One region of the Isoptericola sp. NPDC056618 genome, then DNA from elsewhere that is predicted to be linked to it. Evidence: riboswitches for the same ligand, from Rfam matches in the RefSeq annotation. Region 1 holds a riboswitch; each other region holds the start of a gene.
What was found. A riboswitch is a leader RNA that binds a small molecule or an ion and turns the genes downstream of it on or off. The one in region 1 is predicted to bind thiamine pyrophosphate.
Positions count from the first base shown of each region.

Region 2: linked by a shared signal. The riboswitch ahead of ACFQ8T_RS06060 (ECF transporter S component) and the one ahead of ACFQ8T_RS05565 (bifunctional hydroxymethylpyrimidine kinase/phosphomethylpyrimidine kinase) in region 1 are both predicted to bind thiamine pyrophosphate.
Region 3: linked by a shared signal. The riboswitch ahead of ACFQ8T_RS16195 (FAD-dependent oxidoreductase) and the one ahead of ACFQ8T_RS05565 (bifunctional hydroxymethylpyrimidine kinase/phosphomethylpyrimidine kinase) in region 1 are both predicted to bind thiamine pyrophosphate.

Region 1 covers NZ_JBHTVZ010000002.1:533,603-536,785, reverse strand. The annotation lists gene ACFQ8T_RS05575 (YcnI family protein) at 1-435, opposite strand, end outside; gene ACFQ8T_RS05570 (hypothetical protein) at 525-1,181, opposite strand; TPP riboswitch at 1,315-1,445, shown strand; gene ACFQ8T_RS05565 (bifunctional hydroxymethylpyrimidine kinase/phosphomethylpyrimidine kinase) at 1,436-3,181, shown strand.
Region 2 covers NZ_JBHTVZ010000003.1:37,860-41,042, reverse strand. The annotation lists gene rsfS (ribosome silencing factor) at 1-368, shown strand, start outside; gene ACFQ8T_RS06070 (histidine phosphatase family protein) at 365-1,054, shown strand; tRNA gene ACFQ8T_RS06065 (tRNA-Ala) at 1,145-1,217, shown strand; TPP riboswitch at 1,361-1,472, shown strand; gene ACFQ8T_RS06060 (ECF transporter S component) at 1,466-2,104, shown strand; gene ACFQ8T_RS06055 (ATP-binding cassette domain-containing protein) at 2,079-3,183, shown strand, end outside.
Region 3 covers NZ_JBHTVZ010000014.1:110,402-113,584, reverse strand. The annotation lists gene guaA (glutamine-hydrolyzing GMP synthase) at 1-807, opposite strand, end outside; gene thiE (thiamine phosphate synthase) at 905-1,588, opposite strand; TPP riboswitch at 1,620-1,722, shown strand; gene ACFQ8T_RS16195 (FAD-dependent oxidoreductase) at 1,712-2,947, shown strand; gene thiS (sulfur carrier protein ThiS) at 2,944-3,183, shown strand, end outside.

The DNA.
Region 1 (3,183 bases):
CTCCACGCCGTCCGGGACGGCGCCGGCCGACACGGTGAACCGGAGGAACTCGCCCGGCGCGATGCCGGCGTCGGCGTCGTCGGCGGTCCACTCGATGCTCGCCGGCGCCTCGGTGACGGTGGTGCCGTGCACCTCGACGGGCTCGGGCAGGGGCGCCTGGGTGACCTTCGCGGTCCAGCCCGGCACGGGCTCGACGGACACGCTGGTGAAGGGGGTGTCGGTGGGCAGGTCGACCTGCACCGCGGTGGTCGAGGCCTCGGCGGACTCGTTCGGGACCTTGAAGGTGAGGGTGGCGTACGACCCGGCCTCGGCCGCGTCGGGGGTCACGGTCACGTGCGCCGACGCGGCGGTCGCGCCGAGCACGAGGGCGGGGAGGGCGAGCGCGGCCGCGCCGGCGAGGCGACGCGGGCGGAGGGCAGGGGTGGTCCTGGACATGGGTTCTTCTGCTCCTGGCTGTCAGGTGTGTCAGTCGGTCGTGGGACGGCGAGGGACCCGCCCCCGTCCGACGACGGACCAGGGCAGGGTCAGGCGGCGCGCGCGAGGGCGCCCGGGAGCAGCAGCGGGGGCCCGCGTGGGGGCGTGCGCCGGCGGACGCGGGCCGGGTGGGGGCGCCAGGTGCGCCCGACGACGACGGCGTGCTCGCGGACCACCGGAAGCGCCCGCGGCTCCTGCACGAGGAGCGCGACGTGCCGCAGGTGCCCCACCACGGTGAGGGCCGCCCGGTCGCCCGCCGCGAGCAGCAGGGCGGTGAGCAGCACCGCGGCGGCGTGCGCGGCGAGCATCCAGGTCGTCGTCCCGGCGTCGCCCGCGTGGTGCAGCAGCCCGCCGCCCGTCGCGGGCGCGAGGGAGCCCGGGCCCATGGCGTGGAGCGCGTGGCCGTCCGGGGTGGCGCCCGGGGTCGCGAGCGGAGCCGAGGGAGCACCCGTGCCCGCCGCGCCGAGCACGGACAACGTCGTGTGCTGCACGAACTGCAGCGCGACCATCGCCGGCAGGAGGCGAGGGAGGGTCAGACGGCGGCGCGCGGTCCACACCGCGAGCGGCGCCGTGAGCGCCGCGACGACGAGCCAGGCGAGGGGTGCCGCGGGGAGCGCGCCGCCGGCCAGGAGATGGGCGGCGGCCGCGATGCTGAGCGTCGTGCCGGCGACGAGGAGCTCGCGCACACGACGGACGACCACGGGCACCCCCGCACCCTACCGCGGCGTCGGCCGGGACCTGCAGCCCCGCCCCGGGCGGCCGTTCGGGCGACGGCGGAGCCGGCCACGACACACCGCGCGGGACGCCGGACCCGCCGGGGCCGTCCTGGGCTACGGTGGGCGCCACGACACGGGGTGCGTCCCGACCGGTCATCGCCGCGACTTCGTCACGGCCGGCCGGCGGGCGCTGAGAACACACCCGTCGAACCTGATCTAGCTCGTACTAGCGAAGGGATGTCGACATGAGTGCGCGCGCACCTGAAGACAGCTCCGCCGGCCGCGCCGGCACCACCACCCCTGCTCACGCCGCCCCCGCTCCCGTCTCGTCGCCGACGACGGCGCCGCGGACGGGCAGCAGGCCCCGGGTCCTGGCGGTCGCCGGGTCCGACCCGTCCGGCGGCGCCGGCATCCAGGCGGACCTCAAGTCGATCGCGGCCGCGGGCGGCTACGGGATGGCCGCCGTCACGGCCCTGACCGTGCAGAACACCCGCGGCGTGCGTGACGTGCACGTGCCGCCCGCCGCATTCCTGGCCGCGCAGCTCGACGCCGTCGCCGACGACGTGGCCGTCGACGCCGTGAAGATCGGGATGCTCGCCTCGGCCCCGGTGGCCCGGGCGGTGGCCGCGTGGCTCGACGGGCTGGCGCGTGCCGCATCCCACCCGTCCGGGCCGTCCGGCGCGACCGCGCGCCCCGCCGTCGTCCTGGACCCGGTCATGGTGGCGACCAGCGGGGACCGGCTGCTCGACCCGGCGGCCGAGGACGCCGTGCGGGACCTGCTCGGCCGGGTGGACGTCGTGACGCCGAACCTGCCCGAGCTCGCGGTCCTCGCGCAGGAGCCCCCCGCCGCGGACTGGCCCGCCGCCCTCGAGCAGGCGCGACGGCTGGCCGCCCGGCACGGGGTCCTGGTGGTGGCGAAGGGCGGCCACCTCCTCGCGCGGTCAGAGGCGAGGGACGTGGGCGCCCCGGACGCCCTCGTCGGTCCGCGGGGCGTGCTCGTGGAGCTCGCCGGCCCTCGACTGACCAGCACCTCCACCCACGGCACCGGCTGCTCGCTGTCCAGCGGGCTGGCCGCCCGGTACGCGCGCACGGGCGACTGGGCGGAGGCGCTGCGCGGCACGAAGGCCTGGCTGACCGCGGCGATCCGGGCGGGGGAGGCCCTGCGCGTCGGCGGCGGGAACGGTCCCGTCGACCACCTGGTGGGGCTGCGCGCGGGCGGCGCGGAACCCCAGGCGGCGTCCTGTGCGGCCCGTGCGTCCGGGGCGGGCGCGGAGGACGTCGTCGCCCGGTGGTGGGACGACGCCGCGGACGTGCGCGCCGCGATCGACGACCTGGCGTTCGTCCGGTCGCTGGGCGACGGGACCCTCGACGCCGACCACTTCCGCGCCTACCTGGAGCAGGACGCGCTCTACCTGCGCGACTACGCGCGCTGCCTCGCCCGGGCGAGCGAGCTCGCGCCCACGCGGGCCGAGCAGGCGTTCTGGGCCGGTGGCGCGCACGGCGCCCTGGTGACGGAGCTCGACCTCCACACGCGCTGGCTGGGCGGGGAGCCGCAGGACGTGCCCGCCAGCGCCACGACGGCCGCCTACCTCGACCACCTGCGCGCGGCCGGCGACGACTACGTGACCCTCGTGGCCGCCGTCCTGCCCTGCTACTGGATCTATCAGGACGTGGGGGAGCGGCTGGCCGCGCGCAACCACGCGGGCCACCCGTACGCGGCGTGGCTGGGCACCTACGCCGACGACGCGTTCGCGGACGCGACGCGGGAGGCCGTCGCGATCCTGCGCCGCGCCGCCGCGGCGTCCGACGCGTCCACCCGGGACCGGATGGCGGCGGCGTTCCGCGCGGCGTGCGAGCACGAGCTGGCGTTCTTCGACCAGACGGGCCTCCCCGGCACGACGGGCACCTCAGGCACAGCAGGCACAGCGGGCAGGGGAGGCACGACCGAGGGCGTCGACGGGCGCCCCGCCGATCGCGTCGCGGTGGGCTGACC
Region 2 (3,183 bases), on a different contig from region 1:
TCGCGCTGGACGTGAGCGACCAGCTGGTGCTCACCGACGTGTTCCTCATCGCCTCGGGCACGAACGAGCGGCAGGTCTCTGCCATCGTGGACGCCGTCGAGGAGGCGATGTTCCTCGCCGGGTCCAAGCCGATCCGCCGCGAGGGCAAGGCGCAGGCGCGGTGGGTGCTGCTCGACTTCGGCGAGGTCGTCGTCCACGTGCAGCACGCCGAGGACCGCGTGTACTACGCGCTCGAGCGCCTGTGGAAGGACTGCCCGGCGGTCGAGCTGCCGGAGGACGCGCGCGGCGGCGACGGCGCGGCGGCCGCCGCCGAGTACGGCGACGGCGGGGGCGACGGAGCGATCCGGCTCGCGGGCGACGAGCGGTGACGGCCGGCACCGTCGTCCTGCTGCGGCACGCCCGCACCGCCTACAACGCCTCCCTGCGGCTGCAGGGGCAGATCGACATCCCGCTCGACGAGGTCGGGCGCTGGCAGGCCGCGGAGGGCGGCTCCGCGCTCGCGTCGTCGCACCGTGCGACGCGCATCGTGTCGTCCGACCTGGGCCGCGCCGTCGAGACGGCGAACGCCTACGCGGACGCGCTCGGCGGGGAGCCCCTGGTCACGGACGAGCGCCTGCGCGAGCGCGGCTTCGGCGACTGGGAGGGCCTCACGGGCGCCGAGCTGCAGGAGCGCTGGCCCGAGGAGTACGCGGCCTGGCGCCTCGGCGCCGAACCCGTGGGCGCGGGGGCCGAGACGAAGGCGGCGGTCGCGCAGCGCATGGCCGAGGCCGTGGCCGAGCACGCCGCGGACCTGGACGACGACGCGACGCTCGTCGTCGTGTCGCACGGGGCCGCCATCTCGCTGGCGGTGACGGCGCTGCTCGGGCTCGACCCGACCACCTGGCGCGGGCTGTCGGGCATGCACAACGTGCACTGGTCGCACCTGCACCGTGCGGGGGAGGGGGCCGTGCCGGCCTGGCGCCTCGTGGCGCACAACGTGGGCGCGGGGTACCCCCTGGACCGCTGGCAGGCGGGGCCGGACTGGAATTTGGAACCTGGCCCGAAGTCTGCCTAAGATATCGACGTTCCGAGGGGCGCAAGCCCGGAGGAACACACCGAATCAGACGAATCGCCTGGCCGTCCGCGGTCGCGAGAGTCGGTTCTCGGGGCTGTGGCGCAGCTGGTAGCGCACCTGCATGGCATGCAGGGGGTCAGGGGTTCGAGTCCCCTCAGCTCCACCCCGACGAGAAGGCCCGGAACCTCATGGTTCCGGGCCTTCTTGCGTGACCAGGGGTTTCACGGTGCGGGACGCCCTTGCGCCGTCGCCGTGGTCGCCTAGGGTCGGACCTGCGGCCGCGTCGTCGGCCGCCACATCTGAAGACACCCATGACAGGGGAGCGCCGTCGAAGGGGCGCTGAGAGTGCGGGCACAGCCGCAGACCCTTGGAACCTGCTCCGGTTAGCACCGGCGAAGGGAGTTACCTGGAATGTCCGCGCCCACTGTCCTGCGCAGCCCGTCCCTGCGGTACCGCACCGTCGACCTCGTCACCGTGGCCATGCTCGGCGTGGCCGTCGGTGTCGTCTTCTGGGGCTGGACCCAGCTCTACCACCTGCTCTCCGCCGGGCTGGCCGTCGCCTTCCCGCCGGCCACCGGGCTGCTCGGGGGCGGCTGGCTGCTCGGCGGCGTGCTGGGCGGCCTCATCGTCCGCCGCCCGGGCGCGGCGCTGCTCACCGAGGTCGTCGCCGCGAGCGTCGAGGCACTGCTCGGCGCCGGCTGGGGCTTCTCGGCGATCGTCTCCGGCGTCGTCCAGGGGTTCGGCGCCGAGCTCGTGCTCGCCCTGTTCCTCTACCGCCGGTTCGGCACCGCCGTCGCGGCCCTGGCGGGTGCGACGGCGGGCGCGTGCGGCGCCGTCTACGAGTGGTTCGCCTACTACCCGGACTGGGCGTGGGGCTTCCGGCTGGCGTACCTGGGCCTCTTCGCGCTGTCCGGCGCGCTGCTCGCGGGCCTGGGAGGCGCGGCGCTCGTGCGCGCCCTCGCGCGGGCCGGCGTGCTCGACGCGTTCGGGCCGGGGCGCGACCTCGCCGACCGCGGCGACGGTCGTGCCGCCGATCGCGCCCGGGCCTGACGGCGTGGCGCGCGACGACGTCCGGGCGCTCGTGCGGGGGCTGAGCTGGCGGCCCACCGGGCGCCGGGCCCCGACGATCGAGGGCCTCGACCTCGCCGTCGGCGCGGGGGAGTGCGTCGGCCTGGTCGGGCCGAGCGGGGCGGGCAAGTCGACCGTGCTGCACGCCCTGGCGGGGGTCCTGGGGGACCCGCTGCCCGGTGACCTGTCCGGCACCGTCCACGTGGACGGCGGGGTGGGGCTCGTGCCGCAGGACCCGGGCTCCGCGGTCGTCGCGGCCCGGATCGGCCGGGACGCCGCCTTCGGCCCCGAGAACTCCGGCCTGCCGCGGGAGGAGATCTGGCGTCGGGCCCGGGAGGCTCTCGACCGGGTCGGGCTGCGGTACCCGCCCGACCGGCCGACGTCGGCCCTCTCGGGCGGCGAGCTGCAGCGGCTCGCGCTCGCGGGGGCGCTGGCGAGCGCTCCGGGCCTGCTGCTCCTGGACGAGCCGACCGCGATGCTCGACCCCGCCGCCGCGGCCGAGGTCCGCGCCGCCGTCGTCGGCGCGCTGGAGGGTACGGACACCGCCCTCGTGGTGGTCGACCACCACGTCGGGCCGTGGCTCGAGCACCTGGACCGCCTCGTGGTGCTCGGGCCGGGGGGCCGGGTCACGCACGACGTCGCGCCCGCCGCGCTGCGCGACGGCGCGGCCGGCCCGCGCGGCGACCTGACGCGCGCCGGCGTCTGGCTGCCCGGGGTGGCGGCGCCCGCCCCGCTGCCCGTCCCGGCCGCGCTGGTCGCGCCGGACGACGCCGGGCCGGAGGTCTCGGTCGACGCCCTCGAGGTCGACCTGACGACGCGCGGCCTGCGCGGCCGTACCACCACGCGGGCGCTCGACGGCGTGGCCGCGCGACTGCCTGCGGGGCGCCTCACGGCCGTCACGGGGCCCTCGGGGGCAGGGAAGTCCACGCTCGTCGCCACCCTCGCGGGGCACCTGCGGCCGACCGGCGGCGAGGTGCGGGGCGTCCCGGGGCGTACCGCCCCCTCGCGAGACCTTGCACGGTCGTGCGGCTGGGTGCCGCAGCACCCGGAGCACGGCCTGC
Region 3 (3,183 bases), on a different contig from region 1:
GCGCAGCAGGCCGTGGTCCACGTGCACGCAGGTGAGCTGGTCGCCGACGGCGCGCTGCACCAGCGCGGCGGCGACGGCGGAGTCCACGCCGCCGGACAGGGCGCAGATGACGCGCGCGTCGCCGACCTGCGCGCGGATCGCGGCGACCTGGTCGGCGATGACGTTGCCCGCGGTCCAGTCGGGGGCGAGCCCCGCGCCCTCGTAGAGGAACTTCTCCAGCACGGCCTGGCCGTGCGCGGAGTGCTTGACCTCGGGGTGCCACTGCACGCCGTACAGCCGGCGGCCGGTGTCCTCGAACGCGGCGACGGGCGAGCCGGACGACGTCGCGAGCACCGCGAAGCCCTCGGGCGCGGCGTGCACGGAGTCGCCGTGGCTCATCCAGGTGGTCTGGTGGTCGGGGGTGCCCGCCAGCAGCACGCCGGACTCGCACACCTCGACCTCGGTGCCGCCGTACTCCCGCTGCCCCGTCTGCGCGACGGTGCCGCCCAGCGCCTGCGCCATCGCCTGGAAGCCGTAGCAGATGCCGAGCACCGGCACGCCGGCCTCGAACAGCGCCGGGTCCACGAACGGCGCGCCGGTGGCGTACACCGACGACGGGCCGCCCGACAGGATGATGGCCGCCGGGTTCTTGGCGAGCATCTGCTCGGTGGTGAACGTGTGCGGCACGATCTCGGAGTAGACGCGGGCCTCGCGCACGCGGCGCGCGATGAGCTGCGCGTACTGGGCGCCGAAGTCGACGACGAGGACCGGACGCGGCGTGGGCGCCAGGTCGGCGGTGGTGGGGGTGTCGGTGGCGGGAGACGTCACCGAGCCATCGTAGCCGCCGGACGGTACCGCTCCCGGGCCTGTCCCACGGGTCACGCGGTGGGGTAGGTCACCTCGCGCGGCGGTCCGGCCCGGACCGTCAGCCCAGCCGCTCCCGCAGCTCTCGCGCGGCCCGCTCGGCGTCCGGCGCCTGCGTGATCGCCCGTACGACGACGACGCGCGACGCTCCGGCGTCGAGCACGGCGTCGAGGCGCTCCGCGGCGACGCCGCCGATGGCGAACCACGGCGTCGCCGGGCGGGTGGCGGCGACCTCGCGCAGCAGGTCGAGCCCGACGGCCGCGCGGCCGGGCTTGGTGGGCGTGGCCCACAGGGGGCCGACGCAGAAGTAGTCGACGTCCGGGTCGGCCTCCGCCGCGGCGGCCTGGTCCGCGGAGTGCGTGGACCGGCCCAGCACCGGAGCCGGCCCGAGCAGCGACCGCACGGCGGGCACCGGGAGGTCGCGCTGCCCCATGTGCACCACGGGCGTCCCGGTGAGCTGCGCGACGTCGGCCCGGTCGTTCACCGCCCAGAGCGCGCCGTGCTCCGCGGCGACGCGGGCGACCACCTCCTGCAGCTCGAGCTCGCGCGCGACGTCGAGCGTCTTGTCCCGCAGCTGCACGACGTCGACGCCGCCCGCGAGCGCCCCGTGCAGGAAGTCCTCCAGGTCGCCGCGCTCCTCGCGGGCGTCGGTGCACAGGTACAGGCGGGCGTCGGCGAGGCGGGCGCGGGTCGCGTCGGGAGCGGTCTCCGGGGCGGCACCGTGGTCGGGCGCGGTCGTGGTCACGCCGGTCAGGGTAACCACGGCCCGGGTTACAGTGGCCGCGCACGGGAGCCCCGCTCGGGGCTGAGAGGGCGTAGGAGCCGACCGTCGAACCTGATCTGGGTCATGCCAGCGAAGGGAGCGCACATGCCCACGCCCAGCAGCCCGTCCGGCACCCCGTCCGATGTCGTCGTCGTGGGCGGCGGGATCGTCGGCCTCGCCGTCGCCTGGCGCGCCGCCGCGAGCGGGCTGTCCGTCACCGTGCTCGACCCGTCGCCCGGCGAGGGCGCCACCCGCGCCGCGGCGGGGATGCTCGCGGCCGTCAGCGAGTCCGACTTCGGCGAGCGGGAGCTCGCCCGCCTCAACGTCGCGTCGGCGGCCCGCTGGCCCGACTTCGCCGCCCGCCTGGCCGCGGCGACCGGGCGCGACGTCCCCCTGCTGCGCGCCGGGTCGCTCGCCGTCGCGTACGACGCCGACGACCTCGCGCTGCTGCGCCGGGTCCTGGCGCTGCACCGGGAGTGGGGTCTCGCCTCCGCCGAGGTCTCGGTGGCCGCCGCGCGGCGGCGCGAGCCGTACCTCGGGCCGCGGCTCGCCGGGGCGGCCGTCGTCGAGGGCGACCTCGCCGTGGACCCGCGGGGGGCGCACGCGGCGCTCGTCCAGGCGCTCGGCGGCGCCCTCGTGCGCCGCACGGCGGTGCGGCTCGAGCGCGACGGCGCGGGCCGCGTCGTCGCGGTGCACGACGACGGGGGCGCGCGCCACGCCGCGGGCGCGGTCGTCCTCGCGACCGGCGCGGACGCGACGGCGGCCCTGCTCGACGGCGTCCCCGACCTGCGCGTCCCGGTGCGGCCGGTCAAGGGCGTGACGCTGCGCCTGGACGCCGGCCCGGAGCTGGCGCTGGAGCACGTGGTGCGCGGCACGGTGCAGGGGCGGCCGGTGTACGTCGTGCCACGGGGCCCGGGCACGGGCGCGGGCCCCGGCACCGGCACCGGCACCGGCACCGGGCCAGGGCACCGGGAGATCGTCGTCGGCGCCACCAGCGAGGAGCGCCCCGACGACCGCCGCGCCGAGGCAGGCGGCGTGTTCGCGCTGCTGCGCGACGCCCGCGCGCTCGTGCCCGGCATCGACGAGGCCGCGCTGGTCGACGTCACGCCGCGCGCCCGCCCGGCCACCCCCGACAACCTGCCGCTCGTCGGCGCCACCGGCGTCCCCGGCCTGCTCGCCGCCGTCGGGCACGGACGCAACGGGGTGCTGCTCGCCCCGCTCACCGCCGACGCGGTCGTGGCCGAGCTGACCGGAGCGCCTCCCCCCGACCCGGCGCTGTCCGCCGCGGACCCGCGCCGCTTCGCGCCCGCCGACCCTCTCCCCGAAGGAGCCGCCCGATGACCGCCACCCCCGCCACCCGCACCGCCGTCGTGAACGGCGAGGCCTACCCGCTCGACGGGCCGCACGGCGACGGCGTCGAGGCCGTCGTCGCGGCCCTCGTGCCCGCGTTCGTCGCCGACGGGTCCGTCCAGGGCATCGCCGTCGCCGTGAACGACGCCGTCGTCCCCCGCGGCCTGTGGGCCGGTACCCGGATCTCGCCCGGCGACCGGGTCGAGATCGTCACCGCCGTCCAGGGC